Regions from separate parts of the Cytobacillus sp. ABV4_503 genome, predicted to be linked through region 2. Evidence: a T-box and tRNA genes for the amino acid it is inferred to sense, from the RefSeq annotation. Region 2 holds a T-box; the other regions hold tRNA genes.

Region 1 (5,312 bases), 3.1 Mb from region 2:
GGCGTCGGTGGGATACTACCCTGGCTGTATTGAAATTCTAACCCGCGCCCCTGATCGGGGCGGGAGACAGTGTCAGGTGGGCAGTTTGACTGGGGCGGTCGCCTCCTAAAAAGTAACGGAGGCGCCCAAAGGTTCCCTCAGAATGGTTGGAAATCATTCGCAGAGTGTAAAGGCACAAGGGAGCTTGACTGCGAGACCTACAAGTCGAGCAGGGACGAAAGTCGGGCTTAGTGATCCGGTGGTTCCGCATGGAAGGGCCATCGCTCAACGGATAAAAGCTACCCCGGGGATAACAGGCTTATCTCCCCCAAGAGTCCACATCGACGGGGAGGTTTGGCACCTCGATGTCGGCTCATCGCATCCTGGGGCTGTAGTCGGTCCCAAGGGTTGGGCTGTTCGCCCATTAAAGCGGTACGCGAGCTGGGTTCAGAACGTCGTGAGACAGTTCGGTCCCTATCCGTCGTGGGCGCAGGAAATTTGAGAGGAGCTGTCCTTAGTACGAGAGGACCGGGATGGACGCACCGCTGGTGTACCAGTTGTCTTGCCAAAGGCATCGCTGGGTAGCTATGTGCGGAAGGGATAAGTGCTGAAAGCATCTAAGCATGAAGCCCCCCTCGAGATGAGATTTCCCATAGCGTCAAGCTAGTAAGATCCCTGAAAGATGATCAGGTTGATAGGTCAGAGGTGGAAGCGTGGCGACATGTGGAGCTGACTGATACTAATCGATCGAGGACTTAACCAAGTCATTGGTGAATACTCGGCAATACTTCTTCATGCATTATCTAGTTTTGAGGGAACGAAAAAAAGTAAATTTCCTCTTGAAAAATGATAGAAAGACGGTATAATAATACTTGTCTTTGAAAAATAGTCTGGTGGCGATGGCGAGAAGGTCACACCCGTTCCCATACCGAACACGGAAGTTAAGCTTCTCAGCGCCGATGGTAGTTAGGGGCTGTCCCCTTGTGAGAGTAGGACGCTGCCGGGCTGTTTTACAAATATCATTATTCCGCAGTAGCTCAGTGGTAGAGCATTCGGCTGTTAACCGAACGGTCGTAGGTTCGAATCCTACCTGCGGAGCCAAATGGAGAGCTGTCCGAGTGGCCGAAGGAGCACGATTGGAAATCGTGTATACGCTAACCGCGTATCAAGGGTTCAAATCCCTTGCTCTCCGCCATTATAATTTCATATTGGCCCCTTGGTCAAGCGGTTAAGACACCGCCCTTTCACGGCGGTAACACGGGTTCGAATCCCGTAGGGGTCACCATTTTGGAGGATTAGCTCAGCTGGGAGAGCATCTGCCTTACAAGCAGAGGGTCGGCGGTTCGATCCCGTCATCCTCCACCATATTATTGTCGCGGGGTGGAGCAGTCCGGTAGCTCGTCGGGCTCATAACCCGAAGGTCGCAGGTTCAAATCCTGCCCCCGCAATCTGGTCCGGTAGTTCAGTTGGTTAGAATGCCTGCCTGTCACGCAGGAGGTCGCGGGTTCGAGTCCCGTCCGGACCGCCATTTTTACAATATTAATAATATGTGGCTCAGTAGCTCAGTCGGTAGAGCAAAGGACTGAAAATCCTTGTGTCGGCGGTTCGATTCCGTCCTGAGCCACCTTTACTGAATTGATTAGCCGGTGTAGCTCAATTGGTAGAGCAACTGACTTGTAATCAGTAGGTTGGGGGTTCAAGTCCTCTCGCCGGCACCATTTTTTATGTTAATATGGAGGGGTAGCGAAGTGGCTAAACGCGGCGGACTGTAAATCCGCTCCTTCGGGTTCGGCAGTTCGAATCTGCCCCCCTCCACCATTTAAATAGGGGTATAGTTTAATGGTAAAACGAAGGTCTCCAAAACCTTTGATGTGGGTTCGATTCCTACTACCCCTGCCAATATTATTATGGCGGCTGTGGCGAAGTGGTTAACGCATCGGATTGTGGCTCCGACACTCGTGGGTTCGATTCCCATCAGTCGCCCCATAATTTTAAAGTAACAGTACGAGTATAACTCACATATAAATGTAATACGAATGATCAATGGGCTATAGCCAAGCGGTAAGGCACCGGACTTTGACTCCGTCACTCGCAGGTTCGAATCCTGCTAGCCCAGCCATTTTGCGGAAGTAGTTCAGTGGTAGAACATCACCTTGCCAAGGTGGGGGTCGCGGGTTCGAATCCCGTCTTCCGCTCCAGAATAATATTTAATTTATGGCGGCATAGCCAAGTGGTAAGGCAGAGGTCTGCAAAACCTTTACCACCGGTTCGAATCCGGTTGCCGCCTCCATAATCTAAATCTTGACTCGCTGATATACGCCGGGGTGGCGGAACTGGCAGACGCACAGGACTTAAAATCCTGCGGTAGGTGACTACCGTACCGGTTCGATTCCGGTCCTCGGCACCACAAGATTTACTACATTTTAATATGCCGGTGTGGCGGAATTGGCAGACGCGCACGACTCAAAATCGTGTTCCTTCTGGAGTGTCGGTTCGACCCCGACCACCGGTATCTGAAAAGAGGCTTCCTTTATTGGGAAACCTTTTTTTGTTGTTGACTAATATATTTACGTGGAAATTTTAATGCGGATAGCAATTATGAGTGCAACGATTCGGCTGATTAAAATGAAAGTTGTATCAATACAGGGTCCGAACGATTCAGAAGGTAGTTTCGAAAAAGGGTTCTGAACTGTTCGGAAGTAATTCAAAAGGGCATTATTCTTGTCTTGGCAGGAGGAATAAATGACGTTGTGTCTTAATAATGAAAATTGACTAGACTAATAGCTAAAGCGGCAGAATAGTGCCATTCAGTTTCAAAGATGTCATGTGAACGGAACTAATGCAGCAGAATAGAGCACTTAAGGTTCGATGACATCATGTAAACGGAACTAATGCGGCAGAATAATGTCGTTAAGGTTCGAAGATATAATGTGAATGGAACTAAAAGTACTGAATAGAGCCATTCAGTGTTGATAGATTGAATTAAAAGATTCTAATTCATGATTAGTGCGAGGAAAGCCGAAGGGGACATGCCTTACAGTTGAAAGTAAGCTATCACAACAACAAAATTATGGTTTATTCAAAGTAAGAAGTCTTGACATGAATGATATGATTAAAGTTGTTTGATAGTATTTTCCGGATTTTTTTCTTTGAAATAATATCTGAACACCATTCATGCACAATATTGGTTGTTAACAGCATTTCGGGAAACATTACTCTAAATTCTTTAATATTTCTAAGGATTGCCAATTCGACATCTTCTTTGCATCCACAATTGTTACATACTAATGCAGCTCTATGCAATCGCTCCATAAAGTGCTGGCAAGAAGCACACCTTACCCCTTCTCCAATTTCTCAAAGGTATACTCAAATCTCCTGCCATAAGGATTATCCTTCAAATGCATGGACATTAGCTTGTCCGCCAGCATTAAATGTTTTTTATTCGGCTGCTGAGATTTCAATTTTAGCCTGTCTATTAATCGTTTAGTTTGTGCTGGAAGTATAGCAGGAAGATTCATTGTGGCTTGATAAAGATGAAACTCGGGGTTAATAAAAATTAGAAGAGCCTTAAGAGGGGTTTTTACTCCCAATTCCTGCAGAAGTCTTCTCAGGAGAGATTCACTTCGCTGCAGCTGCAGAAGAGGGTTTTTAACTTCAGTATTTGATGGTGCGGTGTACCATCTGTCTTGTTCGATATAAAAGTCTCCCGCATAATTCTTAACTTCAAAAATATAGATGCAGTCCCCAGTGATTAATAGTGAATCTATTTGGAAAAAGGTGTTACTGTAATCGAACAATAAATCATGAAGAATAATCCATTCCTCAGGTAATTCTTCGAGGAGCTGATCAAATATTTTCTCACTTGAAAAACCTTTTTCTAAATTATGAAAGTGGCTGTAATCTTTAGGGGACAGCCGCAATCTTCCATTTAAAAACCGAAGCATCTTTAATTCTACTGGTTCATACCGAAATTTTAATATCATATCTCACATCCCAATATTCAAGATAGCTTCATTCTATGCAATATCTTCCATTAAAAAAAGTTACAATTTAAGAAGTCAAAATATTGCACCATTTTAGTCAATCCAGTCACCTATATATGCAAGCGGTTTCAAATATAATGTAGGAAAGCGTTTGCAAGAAATGAGGGGGCGGTGAAGACAATTGGAGACAAAGGCTGAGATACGGAAACCAGCAGTTAATTCAGAGATAAAAACAGTATCCAGGAAAAAAGCAAATCTGAAAAAAATTCTAACATATAGTGCTTTTGTAGGGCCGGCATTAATTTTTTTCCTGGTGATTCAGATCATTCCTTTCTTGATGGGGATTTATTATTCTTTTACGTCATGGAATGGTGTCAGTTCTGTGGTTGAATGGGTCGGACTTGAAAATTATATAAAGATCTTTAAGAATGATCCTAAGTTTTTTGATTCTTTTATTTTTACTACCAAGTTTATGTTAGCTTCGGTTATTATTAGTAATTTACTAGGTTTTGGGCTTGCATTACTATTGAACGCAGCCTTGAAGTCCAGGAATTTATTGCGGACTGTATTTTTCATTCCTAACGTTATCGGGGGATTATTACTTGGATTCATCTGGCAGTTTATTTTTGTAAAAGGGTTTGCTGCAATTGGAAATCTGACAGATCTGTCCGTTTTTAAGCTTCCGTGGCTTGGGGATGAGACAACAGCATTCTGGGGAATTGTGATTGTGTTTGCCTGGCAGATCAGCGGATATATGATGGTTATTTATATTGCAGCGCTGCAGGGGGTTGATCAGACACTGCTGGAGGCTGCAAGGATCGATGGAGCATCGAGCTGGACACTTTTGACGAAAATTATCATTCCTCTAATTTTGCCGGCGTTTACAATTTGTTTCTTTTTAACTATTTCAATGGCATTTAAGATTTTCGATCTGAATATTTCACTGACAGGCGGCGGGCCATTTAATTCAACTCAATCTGTTGCGATTAATATCTATCAGGAAGCTTTCCAGAATAACAGGTATGGTCTGGGTACCGCGAAATCCATTTTGTTCTTCCTTGTTGTAGCAATTTTTACAACGGTTCAGGTGATGATGACCAAGAAAAGGGAGGTTGAGGCATAATGAATCCCAGATATACGAAGGTTACGTTTCTGCTGGAGATTATCGGAATCGTATTAGGAGTCATATTCCTCATACCTTTTTATTTCGTGATCATCAATTCTGTAAAAGGCTTTGCAGATATTTTGATTGATGCTGCAGCTTGGCCGCAGGAATTTTTATTCTCCAATTACTTGAAGGTATGGGATATCATTAATTTCCCGAGGGCCTTCTGGAATTCGCTTATAATT
Region 2 (5,312 bases):
GTTTTCCCTGCCCAGTCGGAACTGAACTTCAATCTGCTCTTAATCGATGTAGCAGTTCCGCTGTTAATAACGTCTCTCATCATATCGATTGTAAGGTACGCTGTCTGCGGACTAAATACATCAACTGGCTCGGATTTATTCTGGAATATAGTGTTCCCGTCTTTATCTGTGATTTTTTCGATCATATAGGCGTCAATAAACTTCCCGCCGTTGGCAAATGTAGTAAAGGCGTTCGTATTTTCTTCAACCGTTACCCCATATTCCAAAGAACCAATGGATGTAGATAAGTTTGTATAGTCAGGGCCGATCAATGAGGTAAAGCCCATTTTTTCCAGATAAGAGGCAGGCCGCTGTCCGACTATATCCTTATAGAGCTTTACAGCCGGGACATTGTATGAATGCTTGAGAGCATGTCTTGCTGAAACCAGCCCGCTATAGGTATTCGTATAGTTCTTTGGCCAAGGTCTATTTAGTCCTGGACTTAGGTATAGCGGCACATCAGGCAGAATGGTGCCGGGCGCTGCTTTTCCAAGTTCCATTGCAGGAGCATAGACTAAGAGCGGCTTCATGGTTGAACCATTTTGCCTTAGAGCGCTTGTAGCATGATTCAGCTGTTCACGTTTGTGATCGCGTCCGCCGACAAAGCTGATGATTTTACCGGTTTTATTTTCAATCAAAATGGCTCCAACCTCTACGGGCTCCATGATTTGCTTATTTTCACCGGTTTCTGGGTCCTTAACCGTCTCAGGTTTGTCTGGCCCATAATAAGGATAGTTATTCTTAACCTGCTGCATTTTATCATAAATATCTTTGTTGATCGTCGTATGGATCTGGAAGCCATTCTGGCGGATCGTCCGGTCTGCAAGGGACCTGTATTCCTCTCGGAGCTCGTCATCCTCTTTTAAGTCCTGCTCTTCGTATCCATCATTTTTTGCGAGAATCTTAGTCATGATGTTTACTGCACGTTCTTCAATTTCATACGTTAAATATGGATATTTTTCCAAAGGGCTTTCTGAAGGCGTAGTGAAATCCTTAGTCAGGTCGTAAGCCAAGGCTTCCTCGTATTGCTTCTGGTCAATTTTTCCGTCGTCATACATTCTTTTAAGAACGGTTTTCATCCTGGAGAAACCTGGTTCCAGATTCTCTTTGACCGTTCCCTCCCTTGTAAAAGGAGTGTAGCCGAATGGACTCTGCGGCAGCCCTGCTATAAATGCGGACTGAGGCAAAGTTAATTCTTTTGCACTCACCCCAAAAATGCCTTTGGCAGCTGCTTCAACTCCGGCGATATTACGTCCGGATGCATTTCTTCCAAAGGTGGATACATTCAGGTAGGCTTCCAGTATCTCTTTCTTATCAAAGAATTTCTCCAGTCGCAAAGCAAGCAGGATTTCTTTTGCTTTCCGCTCGAAAGAAACCTCATTCGTTAAGATTTGGTTCTTTATCAGCTGCTGTGTAAGTGTACTTCCGCCGGATTGAACAGATGAATTGGTTACTTCCTGGAACAGTGCGCGCATAATCGCTTTTGGCACCACTCCGTCATGTTCGTAAAAATATTCATCTTCAGTAGCCACAACTGCGTTAATTAAGTGCTCGGAAACATCATCAAGCTTAACTTCCTCACGTTCAAGGTCTGTTCTCAGCTTTCCTAAGTATACGTTATTTGCAAAGTATATTTGTGATGTCTCTTCATAGTCGTAAATATCTTTTTTCATGCTGGCATAGGATCGGATGGGTTCATCCTTTACCAGCGACGCGAAATAACCAGCTCCAAGTCCTCCAGCGAATGCACCGCCAATGACAGCCAATATGATAAAAAGCAAAGTAAGATTCCAGATAACCTGGTACGTTATACTCGCTCCTTTAGCTGCTTTCTTATTTCCGAAAAGGCCCGGAGTTTGCCTCAATTTATCAAATAATATCTGAAACTTTTCTTTCATCATATCAATCCCCCTAAAATCACATCTATTATAGCATATTGCGACATAGTAATATGACAAGGTTCGTCATTTATCTGAAATTTCCTTTTTTTGCACAGGCATTTGACATTTGGCTGATATTTATGATAAAAATGTTTTATCTAAGACGTTTAAATATTTTTACAGGCATTGATGGGAACCCAGTAATGCTTCTATCCCTGTTTCAGAAAGCCGGCGTTCGCTGCGAGCCGGTACAAATAGAAGGATGAAATACTCCCCTGAGCTTTCACTGTCAACCTGCACAGCAGTTATAGCAGTGGACGGATTATCCGTTATTCTGAAAGAGTGGAGGACAGCTGTCCTCAATTTGGGTGGTACCGCGCAAAAATGATCATGCGTCCCTGCATATTTGCAGGGGCGTTTTTTGTTTGGGTGATAACCTGTTGATGCCTTGAAAATAGCCGTTAATTAGGAGGAGTTAAGATGAGTTTACTTGAAGATTTGCAATGGAGAGGAATTGTTTACCAACAGACAGATGAAGAGGGCATTGAGAACACTCTTGGAAAAGAAGCAATCTCTTTATACTGCGGTGTAGACCCAACAGCTGACAGCATGCATATCGGGCATCTGCTGCCGTTTTTGACTTTAAGGCGCTTTCAAAAAGAAGGCCATCGTCCAATCGTTCTTGTTGGGGGAGCCACTGGCCTCATTGGAGATCCAAGCGGTAAAAGCGAAGAGCGGAAGCTGCAGACGCTGGAAACTGTACAGCATAATGTGGATTGTATTAAGAACCAGCTTAAAAGGATTTTTGATTTTGATAGTGAAAATGGTGCAATCATGGTTAACAACTATGATTGGGCAGGCTCCATGGATATCGTTACTTTCCTGCGTGATTACGGGAAACATGTCGGAGTCAATTACATGCTCGCTAAAGACACCATTTCTTCCAGACTGGAAACGGGAATATCCTTTACTGAATTCACTTACACCATCCTGCAGGCAATGGATTTCCTTCATTTATATGAGAATCATAACTGCAAAATGCAGATTGGCGGCAGCGACCAATGGGGGAATATCACAACCGGCCTTGAGCTCATCCGCAAAATGGCGCCTGAAGGGTCCAAGGCATATGGTCTGACCATCCCTCTGGTTACGAAAGCGGATGGAACTAAATTCGGCAAAACGGAAAGCGGAGCAATCTGGCTTGATCCAGAGAAAACATCTCCATATGAATTTTACCAGTTCTGGATTAACACAGCAGATGCGGATGTAATCAAATACCTTAAGTTCTTTACATTCTTATCCCGTGAAGAAATTGAAGGTCTTGAAAATTCTGTTCAGGAAGAACCGCATCTCCGCAAAGCCCAAAAAGCACTTGCTGAAGAAATGACACGCCTGATCCATGGGAATGAAGCATTGGAGCAGGCTATTAAGATTACAGCAGCGTTATTCAGCGGAGAAATTAAAAACCTTTCGGCTACGGAGATCAAACAAGGCTTTAAGGATGTTCCATCCTATGAGCATTCAGAAGGCGGAGAATTGGGGATCGTTGATTTGCTTGTTGCTGCCAAAATCTCCCCATCCAAACGCCAGGCACGTGAAGATGTGACGAATGGCGCTGTTTCTGTAAATGGCGAACGAATAACGGAGCTTGACTACACTCTTTCTGATAAGGACAAGATTGAAGGCCAGTTTACTGTCATTCGCCGCGGAAAGAAGAAATATTTCTTAATTAAATACTAACTTAAAAGCCCTCCTGTGAAGGAGGGCTTTTGGGTATATCAGTAATTTCCGGATAATAAAAAAACTGCCGAAATGCATCGGCAGTTTAAAATTATTAACGAGAGTAGAATTCAACGATTAGAGATTCGTTGATTTCAGCTGGAAGTTCAGAACGCTCAGGCATGCGAGTGAAAGTTCCTTCTAGCTTGTCTGCATCGAAAGATACGAAGTCAGGTACGTAGTTGTTAACTTCGATTGCTTCTTTAACGATGTCAAGGCTGCGAGATTTTTCGCGAAGTGTAATTGTTTGACCAGGTGCTACGCGGTATGATGGAATATCAACGCGAGATCCATCAACCATGATATGACCATGGTTAACTAGCTGACGAGCTTGACGGCGAGTGCGTGCAAGACCTAAACGGTAAACCACGTTATCAAGGCGTGATTCAAGAAGAATCATGAAGTTTTCACCATGCTTACCAGGCATTTTGCCAGCTTTATCAAATAAATTGCGGAATTGACGCTCATTTACTCCGTACATATGACGAAGCTTTTGCTTCTCCTGCAATTGTAATCCGTATTCAGATAATTTTTTGCGCTGGTTTGGACCATGTTGTCCAGGAGCGTAAGGACGCTTTTCTAATTCTTTACCAGTTCCGCTTAGAGAGATTCCAAGACGACGGGATAATTTCCAGCTTGGACCAGTATAACGAGCCATTTAAGACTCCTCCTTTTGTGTTTTTATTTGGGTAAAATAAAAACAGAAACAGATGCGCACAACAATCATGTCCATTTTGTTTTCATGTACCTTCGCCCTAGCAGCAGAGGGTTACACAGTACCCCATCCCCAGAAAACTCTGGTTGAGGAACAAAATGAGAGCATCAAGGTGCTCACATAGGCTGCAATATTTTACACAAGGAGTATTATATAATTTTTTAAGGATAAAAGTCAAGATGATTTTATTTTTTACTCTTGCATATTTATATGGTTGTTTAAATACTAAGTGAATTTTTTGTCCTTTGTCATATTTCACATGAAATTAGAAAACTTATAAAGAGTCCATTTGCAAGATATGTTATAATAAAGAAAAAATTGGAATTGTTTAATTAAAAGGAAGGCGGCTTCGCTTTTTTTATTTTATTGTGTATTTTCTTGCTCCGATTCTAACCTTTAAAAGATATGAATATAGGAAAAAATTGAAACGAAATAGCCACATGTATGCTGAAAAAATAAATTCTGGTCCGTTATAATATACCTTATTGGTTTAAAGATTCATGATCTGAGACATTTGATGGGTGATAATAAAGATGGATACACTTGAACGCCAAATCATACTGAATTTAAAAAGTCGGTTTTTTGACATTATTGATACGGAGAACGGTTTCTTTCACTATGAAAAATTACTGAATGAAATGCTTTCTGCCATTAAAGCCCTTACCGGAGCTGATGAAATAACTCTGTATGTCTTTAATGAATGGAAGCAGGAGTTTTTTGCAGAAGCTGCCACGAACCCGGATGCTTTGCTTTCACCTGCTTTTTCAGGTGATTTAAAAAGATGGGCTAACAAAAAAAGAGAGTTGCAGAGTTTAGGCACTGAGATTAAGGAAGAACAAATCATGTTTCCTCTTGTAAAGAGAGGCCAGCTGCTGGGTTGCATGATTTTAACAGGTGAA
Region 3 (5,312 bases), on a different contig from region 2:
TTCACAGGGACATCTTCAATAATGTCTGAATCCTGCTGGCCTGGAACGTTAATGTCCTTTAATTCCTTATCTGCATCATATACTGAATCAAATAGAAAAAGTGCCAGAATCAAAGCAACAATTTTCATGAACCAGCGGGTGTCTACCAATTTATCAATTAACTTATCCATTCTTTTTCCCCCTCCAGTTCCAAAGACCTGAAGAAGTCTGCTTTATTTTATGTTGAACAAGCAACTCATTTGAAAGCATATCTTTAAAAGTTTCAGCTTTTAAATCACGGTGCAGCTCACCGTTTTTGGTTAAGGAAACACTTCCTGTTTCCTCTGAAACGATAATGGTAATACTGTCAGTTACTTCACTTATACCTAAAGCAGCCCTGTGTCTGGTGCCCAGCTCTTTTGAGATGAATGGACTTTCTGACAGCGGCAGATAACACGCTGCTGCAGCCACACAATTCTTTTGAATGATAACGGCTCCGTCATGCAGCGGTGTATTCGGTATAAATATATTAATCAGGAGCTCAGATGAAATTTTGGAATCCAGCTGAATACCGGTTTCAATATAATCGTTCATCCCTGTTTCCCGCTCAACTGAAATAAGCGCCCCAATGCGGCGTTTAGCCATATAATCCACAGCCTTTGCAATGGATTCGACCAGTTTCTCCTGATTTTCCTCCTCCTGATTAGCCGTCCTTGAGAAGAATCTTCCTCTTCCCAATTGCTCCAGTGCTCTTCGCAGCTCCGGCTGGAAAATGATTATGATGGCCAGAAATCCCCAAAGAAGCACTTGTTCCATCATCCATCCTAATGTTTGCAGGTGGAACTTGTCGCTTGCTACTTTAACCAGAATAATGACAAAAATCCCCTTCAGCAATTGGACAGCCTTTGTTCCTTTAACAATCATTATGAGCTTATAGATGACGTACCAGACAAGGAGAATGTCTATTGTATTAGCCAACAATTTCAAAATAGAGAAATCTGCAAACGACATTATCCTTCCTCCAATTATATATTTCAAAAGCAAAAATGCTTAAAGTTCTTTTATGTAACTTTCATATTATATCATATTTAACGCTAATTCCAATTTTGAGACAACAGACACCACTCTGGAAAAATAAGCACACTAAGAACCCCTGCCTTAAAGCAGGGATTCTTACTATGGTTATGACTATTTCTCTTTTTCTGTTTCTCCGCTTTCAAATACATTAACAGCATCCTTGGCTGCCTTTTTGATGTGATACCAAAGCCATTCGAAAATGGCATCAACCTCTTCGATTTCTCCGGTAACATTACCGGCTGAAGCCATGTACTGCTGGCCATTGATGACCGTAACATTTCCCTCTATTTCGCCCTGGATTTCCAAGTCACCGTTCTTAACCACTACATCGCCTTTTACCACTTCACCTTCCGGTACGATCACCTTATCGTTTTGCACCACAAGGTTTGGCTGCTTAGAAACCGATAATTGGTGATCCTGATCCCAGGAAGAAGCGACGCTTCCCATCATCAGAACAAGAAAGAGGGACGCCGCAGTTAAAAGCGGATGATGCCTGAACCAGCGCTGGACACCGACTTTCCGCTTTTCTTTGGGCAATTTCGCCATAACGTTTGCCGTAAAATTTTCAGGTGCCTGTATATGTGAAGTGCTTTGGACTAAAGCGATCGTCTTCTTTAATTCATGGAAATGAATTTGGCATTCCTCACAGTTCTGCAAGTGTGCCCTTAATTCCATCTCATGTTCGGCTGAGATCTCTTCATCTAGGTACTCATGCATATAAACAACCATTTCTGCTGGACATTTCAAAGTTCTCACCCTCTTTTTAAACGTATCTTAATTGATTCCTAAGTGCTTCCCGGCCCCGGTGAATCCTGGTTTTAACCGTTCCCAGAGGAAGGTCGAGCGTTTCACTGATCTCGTTCAGCGATAATTCTTCAATATATTTTAAAACAATAACCGAACGATATTTCTCCGGAAGCTTCGATATCTCCCTTTGGATTGTTTCCTGCAATTCCAGACTTTCTACATCTTCTTCAGGCAGCCTCGCATCGGAAGCAATTTGAGAATACATGTTCAGTCCATCCGTTCCTGCGACCTCTGCATCCAGATAATAATCAGGCTTCTTTTTTCTGATTCTGTCTATACATAGGTTTGTGGCAATCCGAAAAAGCCACGTGGAAAACTTCAAGTCAATATTAAAGCTGGCAATGTTTACATAGGCTCTTAAGAAAGCCTCCTGAGCGATATCCTCTGCCTCATGCCTGTTTCCCAGCATTCTGTAGCATATCTGAAAAACTTTATCTTTGTATATTTCAACAACTTCAGCATAAGCATCCTGGTCGCCCTTTAATACTTGCTTTATCCTCTTCTTTACGATTGTCTCCATTTTTTACCTCAGCTCCAGTGCGGCTAATCGATAATACGAACCGATAGCGGAAAAGGTTTCATTTTAATAAAAAAACATTCAATTTCTATATTAGCAAATTTTTACTTATTCTGGTTTAATTTTTTTCTTTTAGGGTATAAAAGTACTAAATTATTCGAAAAGGGTTGGTTACGGTGTGTGTTAAGGAATTATTGAGAGATATTGAGGATTGCCGGTCAAGAATGATGCAGTTAGCAGCTTCCGCTTCTTTTACAGATCACATGGTAGTTGATACGAGCACGAAACTCGATCAGCTTCTAAATAAATATTATACACTCACAGCAAAAAAATGAGCAGAACTTGTTTACGTTCTGCTCATTTTTATTTTCTATTATAGAAGCTTTTCGCCAAATAATGAACCCATTAGCGCGACTGCCACGGTAGCTGTTTTATTTTTGTCATCCAAAATTGGATTAACCTCTACAAATTCAGCCGATGTTATGATCTGAGCTTCTGCAAGCATCTCCATGGCCAAATGGCTTTCACGATAGCTGATGCCGCCAATAACGGGAGTTCCAACACCCGGTGCATCATGCGGATCCAGTCCATCCAAATCCAGAGACAGATGAACACCATCTGTATTTCTTTCTTTTAAATATGTAATAGACTCCTCCATAACTTTGGTCATCCCAAGCCGGTCAATTTCGTGCATGGTATATACTTTAATGCCTTTTTCCTTAATTAGCTCCCGTTCTCCTTCATCCAAAGATCTTGCTCCAATAATAACAATATTCTCCGGCTTAACCTTTGGAGCATATCCTCCTACATTGGTTAAAAGCGGGTGCCCAATTCCCAGGCTTACTGCAAGTGGCATGCCATGAATGTTCCCTGAAGGTGAAGTTTCAGCTGTATTTAAGTCCCCGTGGGCATCATACCAGATTACTCCAAGATTTTTGTAGTGCTTCGAAACACCGGCTAATGTTCCAATTGCGATGCTGTGATCGCCGCCAAGTACTAATGGAAAAGAACCACTTTCTATTGCTTTATCAACTTCTTCTCCTAGTTTTTCTGTCTTTTCAGCAATAAGGTCCAAGTTTCTAAGATTTGAATTTGGATCGATTTGAACTTCCGGACGGCCGATGGCAATATCACCCTGGTCATGGACTTCTTCGAATAAACACTTTAATCGCTCATTTACACCTGCATATCGGATCGCACTTGGTCCCATGTCCACACCGCGTCTCATCTGGCCAAGATCCATCGGCATTCCAATTATCGATAATTTCTGTCTTTTCATATTACAAGTCCTCCCTTTCCCTTCATACTCTTATTTTAACCGCTTTCAAACACATGACTCAACTCGACAAAATCGTGTATATATATGCGGCTGCCGGGGAAGGTAATCTTAAAAATCAAGGTGTTAACTTTCCAATAAGAGAAATAAAAAATCCCTAAACCATGCTGGTTTAAGGATTGTCGAATTATGTATAATGGTGGAGCCTAGCGGGATCGAACCGCTGACCTCCTGCGTGCAAAGCAGGCGCTCTCCCAGCTGAGCTAAGGCCCCATTTTGGAGCGGAAGACGGGATTCGAACCCGCGACCCCCACCTTGGCAAGGTGATGTTCTACCACTGAACTACTTCCGCAAAAATATTTATATTTACAAGTAAGACCTTCAGGAGTCGATTCCCAAGGTCTGTGTTTTTCTATAAAGTGAGCCATGAAGGACTCGAACCTTCGACCCTCTGATTAAAAGTCAGATGCTCTACCGACTGAGCTAATGGCTCAAAATATAATTCTGATGCCTAAACTTAATTTGCAGATGTGCTTCAAAGCCCTGCGGTCTTTGTCGCAGATTTTAAAAGCTTGCCATTCAGGGATGTAACGCTTCGATGCTGCATTCTTTTAAAATCCTCTACCAACTGAGCTAATGGCTCGAAAATGGCTGGGCTAGCAGGATTCGAACCTGCGAGTGACGGAGTCAAAGTCCGGTGCCTTACCGCTTGGCTATAGCCCAATAATTACAAAATAAAAAGGACATTCATAGCTTGTCCAGTTTTTTGTGTTTTATTAAGAATAAATGGTGGAGGGGGGCAGATTCGAACTGCCGAACCCGAAGGAGCGGATTTACAGTCCGCCGCGTTTAGCCACTTCGCTACCCCTCCATCTATAAAAAAAGATGGTGCCGGCGAGAGGACTTGAACCCCCAACCTACTGATTACAAGTCAGTTGCTCTACCAATTGAGCTACACCGGCAAATATGGTGGAGGATGACGGGATCGAACCGCCGACCCTCTGCTTGTAAGGCAGATGCTCTCCCAGCTGAGCTAATCCTCCATTATGGTGACCCCTACGGGATTCGAACCCGTGTTACCGCCGTGAAAGGGCGGTGTCTTAACCGCTTGACCAAGGGGCCTAGTACTCTAGTTGTCTACATTAAGAGAGCTTCCAACCGGGCTCGAACCGGTGACCTCTTCCTTACCATGGAAGTGCTCTACCTGCTGAGCTATGGAAGCAACAGCTCATAATTCCCAAAAGGGGCTTTATGAAAATGGCTCCGCAGGCAGGATTCGAACCTGCGACCGTTCGGTTAACAGCCGAATGCTCTACCACTGAGCTACTGCGGAAAAGTGGTATTTTAGTAAACAGCCCGGCAGCGTCCTACTCTCACAAGGGGACAGCCCCTAACTACCATCGGCGCTGAGAAGCTTAACTTCCGTGTTCGGTATGGGAACGGGTGTGACCTTCTCGCCATCGCCACCAGACTATTTTTAAAAGACAAGTATAATTGTACTTTCTTTTAATGTTTTTTTCAAGAGAGAATTTCATTTTTTCGTTCCCTCAAAACTAGATAATGCATGAAGAAGTATTTTGCCGAGTATTCACCAATGACTTGTCTAGCTTCGGCTCCTAACTTCTCGGCCGTTTCGATCCGTCCCTCCAAATCCCA
Region 4 (5,312 bases), 3.7 Mb from region 2:
TGATGGAAACCGCCGGTAATATTCATAATTACTAGTGCAATAACTACAATTCTTGTTAAAAGGTCATTCCATCTTCGGCCGCCAATAACCTTCGGCACTATGACATACCAGGCAGAGACCGCGGTTAAATACCAGATGTTAACCAGCGTATGGCCGAACGCCCAGAACAGCGTGCGTGCAACCATGACATTTATTGTCTCCATCCATCCAAAAGCCCAAGGGATAATGGTAAACACCTCAATGGCTACAGGTATGCTGCCAAAGAATAAGAGAACAAAAACACCGGTAGCAAAGAAAGAAAGAATAGGGACATGCTGGCCGGGATTCCTCTTTCGCCAGCTAGCCACATTAATAAAGGCACCAAAGGCGCACATCCATACACCCAATACAATGAAGACTAAGCCGATATAGAAAATAGGTGAAGCAGCCATTGGCGGATAAAAAGTATACATAACAGATGCTTCATTCATTAAAATCGGAATCACAGCTAGGACAAATCCGAAAATCTTCATCCAGAAGCCAATCCAGGCCATCATTCTTACCTTAGGAAGCAGTCCTCCCAGCGTATGCGATAATCCAGCATAAAAGTAACCAATTGTGAAGAAAGCCGACAGTACGACTACCAGAAGCAGACCGTGAGCTGTAAGAACCTGATAATAGTTCAGCCATGCCGGCAATTCCAGCATTCCAGCCCGGTTCAGCCCTTGCAAAAGTCCAAGTATTCCCCCCAGCAGGATGGCTAAGAAAGCAACAGATAAATATGATTTCGTTATTTTTGCATCCTCCAGGCTAATTCCCATAACTTTATTTGCTTTATCCTTAAAAGCTTGTGTTTTTCCTGTTTGCTTAATAACAGTTTCCACCATCTATCCCCCCTTTATTTCACCGTAATGGTGGTGCTCATCATCTGATGGCCCGCACCGCAGTACTCATTGCAAAGAACCAAATATTCACCTGGCTTATCAAATTTCTGAGTGATCTTTTGTACATAGCCAGGCACAACCATTGCATTTAAGTTCGTGTCGGCAACCTGAAAGCCATGCACGACATCTTTTGATGTCATAGTAAAATGAACCGTTGATCCTGCAGGCACTTCAATTTCATTTGGGGTAAAGCTGAATACCTGAAGGGTCATAACCACTTCATACTCATTGTCGCCTATCTTCTTAATCCCGGGAATATTAAACGGCTCTGTCTCATCCACTTTTTGAGGATCAATTCGCTCTCCATAGCTTGGCGGCCCCATCTCCAGGGCGAATGTCTGATAGCCCGTAATCAGCATGAATCCAATAATCATTCCAAAGCTTAATATCAGCCATATCTTCTCCGACCGATGCATCATTTTTTATCCCCCCTATAATCTGGCCATGTAAAGACCATACACAATTAAATAAGTAACAAAGATCCCAAGTCCCACAACTGTAACTGAAAAGAACGTACCCCTTAGAGAGTTATGTTCCTTTAAACTGCTTTGGCCCACTTTTCGCGTTTCCACCTTCCATCAGCTCCTTAGCTTTGTTACCTACATCATAGTTGAGAAGGGTTTTCATAAAAGTGAAATGAATCACACTTTTTTTAAATATCTCGCAGGCAAAATGCTGAAATACTAGCAAAAACATAGTAATATCAAGGCTTTCTTCCATTGAATTCTGTACTGGCAAGCATAACGATTCACAAATAGTTCACATAAACTCACCTGATTTAGAAAATCACGCAATCCTCTTAAATCTGGCTTTAAAGATATAAAGGTAATATATATAAATTGATCCAATAACGGTTCTATAAAGGGGTTATCAAACACAAAAAAAACTAATTCCTATTGGAATTAGTTTGAAAATGGTATGTATAATGGTGGGCCTAAATGGACTCGAACCATCGACCTCACGCTTATCAGGCGTGCGCTCTAACCAGCTGAGCTATAGGCCCATATGTTGGAGCGGGTGAAGGGAATCGAACCCTCATCATCAGCTTGGAAGGCTGAGGTTTTACCACTAAACTACACCCGCATATGAATATGGTTTGGAGGCAACACCCGGATTTGAACCGGGGATGGAGGTTTTGCAGACCTCTGCCTTACCACTTGGCTATGCTGCCTTAAAAATGGCTGGGCTAGCAGGATTCGAACCTGCGAGTGACGGAGTCAAAGTCCGGTGCCTTACCGCTTGGCTATAGCCCAATAATAAATAATGCTGTCAAAAGAATAATGGGGCGATTGATGGGAATCGAACCCACGAGTGTCGGAGCCACAATCCGATGCGTTAACCACTTCGCCACAACCGCCACTATCCTACTGGCAGGGGTAGTAGGAATCGAACCCACATCAAAGGTTTTGGAGACCTTCGTTTTACCATTAAACTATACCCCTATATAAATGGTGGAGGGGGGCAGATTCGAACTGCCGAACCCGAAGGAGCGGATTTACAGTCCGCCGCGTTTAGCCACTTCGCTACCCCTCCAAGTCTGAAAAGACTTAGGAAATGGTGGCTCAGGACGGAATCGAACCGCCGACACAAGGATTTTCAGTCCTTTGCTCTACCGACTGAGCTACTGAGCCATATAATATTTTTTCCCCTAAAGCTAAATACATGTGCTTCAAAGCCCTGCGTTCTTTGTTGCAGATTTTAAAAGCATGCTATTCGATGATGTTGAAGCTTCGCAGCTTCATTCTTTTAAAATCCTCTACCGACTGAGCTACTGAGCAATATATTATTAATTTTTTAAAAATGGCGGTCCGGACGGGACTCGAACCCGCGACCTCCTGCGTGACAGGCAGGCATTCTAACCAACTGAACTACCGGACCAGATTGCGGGGGCAGGATTTGAACCTGCGACCTTCGGGTTATGAGCCCGACGAGCTACCGGACTGCTCCACCCCGCGATAGTATTATTAATGTGATTTTCCCATGCTCACATCTAGCATTTTATCTCGCAGCTTATTCAATGAAGTACCGCCCCGATTTCAGAAAGATTATTCAAGCAGCAGCTCAATCGGTGCGCTGAAGTAATTCCTTCGAAGTTTATTCGGGCGTGCTCCACCCCGCGATAGTATTATTAAATGAAATATGGAGGAGGAAAGGGGATTCGAACCCCTGCGCGGTTTGACCCGCCTGTCGGTTTTCAAGACCGATCCCTTCAGCCGGACTTGGGTATTCCTCCGATGTAATAAAAAATAATCATATTGGTAGCGGCGGAGGGGATCGAACCCCCGACCTCACGGGTATGAACCGTACGCTCTAGCCAGCTGAGCTACACCGCCGAAATGATTATATATTTATGGTGGAGCCTAGCGGGATCGAACCGCTGACCTCCTGCGTGCAAAGCAGGCGCTCTCCCAGCTGAGCTAAGGCCCCATGTAATAATAGAAGTGTCTCTGGTCGGGAAGACAGGATTCGAACCTGCGACCCCTTGGTCCCAAACCAAGTGCTCTACCAAGCTGAGCTACTCCCCGTAATATGGCGCGCCCGAGAGGAGTCGAACCCCTAACCTTTTGATCCGTAGTCAAACGCTCTATCCAATTGAGCTACGGGCGCAAAATAATGGAGCGGAAGACGGGATTCGAACCCGCGACCCCCACCTTGGCAAGGTGATGTTCTACCACTGAACTACTTCCGCTTAAAGAATGGTGCGGGTGAAGGGAGTCGAACCCCCACGCCTTGCGGCGCCAGATCCTAAGTCTGGTGCGTCTGCCAATTCCGCCACACCCGCAATATGAAATTAAAATGGTGAGCCATGAAGGACTCGAACCTTCGACCCTCTGATTAAAAGTCAGATGCTCTACCGACTGAGCTAATGGCTCATACTTTTATGAGATTTCCTAAAGCCTGATACGTGCAGTCAGATGTTCCAAAGCTAAACCGCTTTGTCACAGATTGCTACTCGTGTGAAGAGTCTCACTGATGCTGCAATCTGCTCTACCGACTGAGCTAATGGCTCATACCTTAAGAGGAGAAAATCGCTCGTCCAAAAGTAATGGTGGAGGATGACGGGATCGAACCGCCGACCCTCTGCTTGTAAGGCAGATGCTCTCCCAGCTGAGCTAATCCTCCAAAATGGTGACCCCTACGGGATTCGAACCCGTGTTACCGCCGTGAAAGGGCGGTGTCTTAACCGCTTGACCAAGGGGCCATATATAATTACCCAATTAGGGTGCCCGGCAGCGTCCTACTCTCACAGGGGGACAGCCCCCAACTACCATCGGCGCTGAGAAGCTTAACTTCCGTGTTCGGTATGGGAACGGGTGTGACCTTCTCGCTATCGCCACCGGACTATTTGATTGAAGAAACTTCGTTCCCTCAAAACTAGATAATGCATGAAGAAGTATTGCCGAGTATTCACCAATGACTTGTCTAGCTTCGGCTCCTAACTTCTCGGCCGTTTCGATCCGTCCCTCCAAATCCCAAAACCAGGATTTGAATGGCCGGCTCTCCAACGTCTTTCGAAGTTGAACAGTCGCCTCCGCTTTTCGTTTTGGTTAAGTCCTCGATCGATTAGTATCAGTCAGCTCCACATGTCGCCACGCTTCCACCTCTGACCTATCAACCTGATCATCTTTCAGGGATCTTACTAGCTTGACGCTATGGGAAATCTCATCTCGAGGGGGGCTTCATGCTTAGATGCTTTCAGCACTTATCCCTTCCGCACATAGCTACCCAGCGATGCCTTTGGCAAGACAACTGGTACACCAGCGGTGCGTCCATCCCGGTCCTCTCGTACTAAGGACAGCTCCTCTCAAATTTCCTGCGCCCACGACGGATAGGGACCGAACTGTCTCACGACGTTCTGAACCCAGCTCGCGTACCGCTTTAATGGGCGAACAGCCCAACCCTTGGGACCGACTACAGCCCCAGGATGCGATGAGCCGACATCGAGGTGCCAAACCTCCCCGTCGATGTGGACTCTTGGGGGAGATAAGCCTGTTATCCCCGGGGTAGCTTTTATCCGTTGAGCGATGGCCCTTCCATGCGGAACCACCGGATCACTAAGCCCGACTTTCGTCCCTGCTCGACTTGTAGGTCTCGCAGTCAAGCTCCCTTGTGCCTTTACACTCTGCGAATGATTTCCAACCATTCTGAGGGAACCTTTGGGCGCCTCCGTTACTTTTTAGGAGGCGACCGCCCCAGTCAAACTGCCCACCTGACACTGTCTCCCGCCCCGATCAGGGGCGCGGGTTAGAATTTCAATACAGCCAGGGTAGTATCCCACCGACGCCTCCACCGAAGCTGGCGCTCCGGCTTCTCAGGCTCCTACCTATCCTGTACAAGCTGTACCAAAATTCAATATCAGGCTACAGTAAAGCTCCACGGGGTCTTTCC

The links. The T-box of region 2 lies ahead of tyrS (tyrosine--tRNA ligase). A T-box ahead of a tRNA ligase gene usually reads a tRNA of that ligase, here a tRNA-Tyr.
Region 1: it encodes a tRNA-Tyr, which carries the amino acid that the T-box ahead of tyrS (tyrosine--tRNA ligase) is inferred to sense. The anticodon was not compared.
Region 3: it encodes a tRNA-Tyr, which carries the amino acid that the T-box ahead of tyrS (tyrosine--tRNA ligase) is inferred to sense. The anticodon was not compared.
Region 4: it encodes a tRNA-Tyr, which carries the amino acid that the T-box ahead of tyrS (tyrosine--tRNA ligase) is inferred to sense. The anticodon was not compared.

What each region holds. Positions count from the first base shown of each region.
Region 1 is NZ_JBSWTH010000001.1:869,156-874,467, forward strand. It holds rRNA gene ACXAD1_RS04415 (23S ribosomal RNA) at 1-742, shown strand, start outside; rRNA gene rrf (5S ribosomal RNA) at 869-985, shown strand; tRNA gene ACXAD1_RS04425 (tRNA-Asn) at 1,006-1,080, shown strand; tRNA gene ACXAD1_RS04430 (tRNA-Ser) at 1,084-1,174, shown strand; tRNA gene ACXAD1_RS04435 (tRNA-Glu) at 1,190-1,264, shown strand; tRNA gene ACXAD1_RS04440 (tRNA-Val) at 1,269-1,344, shown strand; tRNA gene ACXAD1_RS04445 (tRNA-Met) at 1,354-1,427, shown strand; tRNA gene ACXAD1_RS04450 (tRNA-Asp) at 1,431-1,507, shown strand; tRNA gene ACXAD1_RS04455 (tRNA-Phe) at 1,531-1,603, shown strand; tRNA gene ACXAD1_RS04460 (tRNA-Thr) at 1,622-1,697, shown strand; tRNA gene ACXAD1_RS04465 (tRNA-Tyr) at 1,714-1,797, shown strand; tRNA gene ACXAD1_RS04470 (tRNA-Trp) at 1,805-1,878, shown strand; tRNA gene ACXAD1_RS04475 (tRNA-His) at 1,890-1,965, shown strand; tRNA gene ACXAD1_RS04480 (tRNA-Gln) at 2,024-2,098, shown strand; tRNA gene ACXAD1_RS04485 (tRNA-Gly) at 2,103-2,177, shown strand; tRNA gene ACXAD1_RS04490 (tRNA-Cys) at 2,196-2,269, shown strand; tRNA gene ACXAD1_RS04495 (tRNA-Leu) at 2,298-2,386, shown strand; tRNA gene ACXAD1_RS04500 (tRNA-Leu) at 2,410-2,491, shown strand; gene ACXAD1_RS04505 (nuclease-related domain-containing protein) at 3,315-3,962, opposite strand; gene ACXAD1_RS04510 (carbohydrate ABC transporter permease) at 4,144-5,085, shown strand; gene ACXAD1_RS04515 (carbohydrate ABC transporter permease) at 5,085-5,312, shown strand, end outside.
Region 2 is NZ_JBSWTH010000001.1:3,923,862-3,929,173, reverse strand. It holds gene ACXAD1_RS19730 (transglycosylase domain-containing protein) at 1-1,940, opposite strand, end outside; T-box leader at 2,097-2,322, shown strand; gene tyrS (tyrosine--tRNA ligase) at 2,400-3,659, shown strand; gene rpsD (30S ribosomal protein S4) at 3,754-4,356, opposite strand; gene ACXAD1_RS19715 (sensor domain-containing diguanylate cyclase) at 4,947-5,312, shown strand, end outside.
Region 3 is NZ_JBSWTH010000002.1:30,250-35,561, reverse strand. It holds gene ACXAD1_RS25160 (CdaR family protein) at 1-170, opposite strand, end outside; gene cdaA (diadenylate cyclase CdaA) at 163-990, opposite strand; gene ACXAD1_RS25150 (anti-sigma factor family protein) at 1,168-1,803, opposite strand; gene sigW (RNA polymerase sigma factor SigW) at 1,820-2,383, opposite strand; gene ACXAD1_RS25140 (Spo0E family sporulation regulatory protein-aspartic acid phosphatase) at 2,557-2,715, shown strand; gene rocF (arginase) at 2,754-3,659, opposite strand; tRNA gene ACXAD1_RS25130 (tRNA-Ala) at 3,854-3,929, opposite strand; tRNA gene ACXAD1_RS25125 (tRNA-Gly) at 3,934-4,008, opposite strand; tRNA gene ACXAD1_RS25120 (tRNA-Lys) at 4,077-4,149, opposite strand; tRNA gene ACXAD1_RS25115 (tRNA-Gln) at 4,305-4,379, opposite strand; tRNA gene ACXAD1_RS25110 (tRNA-Tyr) at 4,444-4,527, opposite strand; tRNA gene ACXAD1_RS25105 (tRNA-Thr) at 4,543-4,618, opposite strand; tRNA gene ACXAD1_RS25100 (tRNA-Val) at 4,624-4,699, opposite strand; tRNA gene ACXAD1_RS25095 (tRNA-Glu) at 4,704-4,778, opposite strand; tRNA gene ACXAD1_RS25090 (tRNA-Thr) at 4,806-4,878, opposite strand; tRNA gene ACXAD1_RS25085 (tRNA-Asn) at 4,915-4,989, opposite strand; rRNA gene rrf (5S ribosomal RNA) at 5,011-5,127, opposite strand.
Region 4 is NZ_JBSWTH010000001.1:200,119-205,430, reverse strand. It holds gene ACXAD1_RS01040 (cbb3-type cytochrome c oxidase subunit I) at 1-866, opposite strand, end outside; gene ACXAD1_RS01035 (cytochrome c oxidase subunit II) at 878-1,342, opposite strand; gene ACXAD1_RS01030 (cytochrome c oxidase subunit 2A) at 1,355-1,495, opposite strand; tRNA gene ACXAD1_RS01025 (tRNA-Ile) at 1,850-1,926, opposite strand; tRNA gene ACXAD1_RS01020 (tRNA-Gly) at 1,933-2,006, opposite strand; tRNA gene ACXAD1_RS01015 (tRNA-Cys) at 2,021-2,094, opposite strand; tRNA gene ACXAD1_RS01010 (tRNA-Gln) at 2,102-2,176, opposite strand; tRNA gene ACXAD1_RS01005 (tRNA-His) at 2,205-2,280, opposite strand; tRNA gene ACXAD1_RS01000 (tRNA-Trp) at 2,292-2,365, opposite strand; tRNA gene ACXAD1_RS00995 (tRNA-Tyr) at 2,373-2,456, opposite strand; tRNA gene ACXAD1_RS00990 (tRNA-Phe) at 2,479-2,554, opposite strand; tRNA gene ACXAD1_RS00985 (tRNA-Asp) at 2,725-2,801, opposite strand; tRNA gene ACXAD1_RS00980 (tRNA-Met) at 2,805-2,878, opposite strand; tRNA gene ACXAD1_RS00975 (tRNA-Ser) at 3,064-3,156, opposite strand; tRNA gene ACXAD1_RS00970 (tRNA-Met) at 3,180-3,256, opposite strand; tRNA gene ACXAD1_RS00965 (tRNA-Ala) at 3,275-3,350, opposite strand; tRNA gene ACXAD1_RS00960 (tRNA-Pro) at 3,372-3,448, opposite strand; tRNA gene ACXAD1_RS00955 (tRNA-Arg) at 3,454-3,530, opposite strand; tRNA gene ACXAD1_RS00950 (tRNA-Gly) at 3,538-3,612, opposite strand; tRNA gene ACXAD1_RS00945 (tRNA-Leu) at 3,621-3,705, opposite strand; tRNA gene ACXAD1_RS00940 (tRNA-Lys) at 3,721-3,796, opposite strand; tRNA gene ACXAD1_RS00935 (tRNA-Val) at 3,971-4,046, opposite strand; tRNA gene ACXAD1_RS00930 (tRNA-Glu) at 4,051-4,125, opposite strand; rRNA gene rrf (5S ribosomal RNA) at 4,149-4,265, opposite strand; rRNA gene ACXAD1_RS00920 (23S ribosomal RNA) at 4,468-5,312, opposite strand, start outside.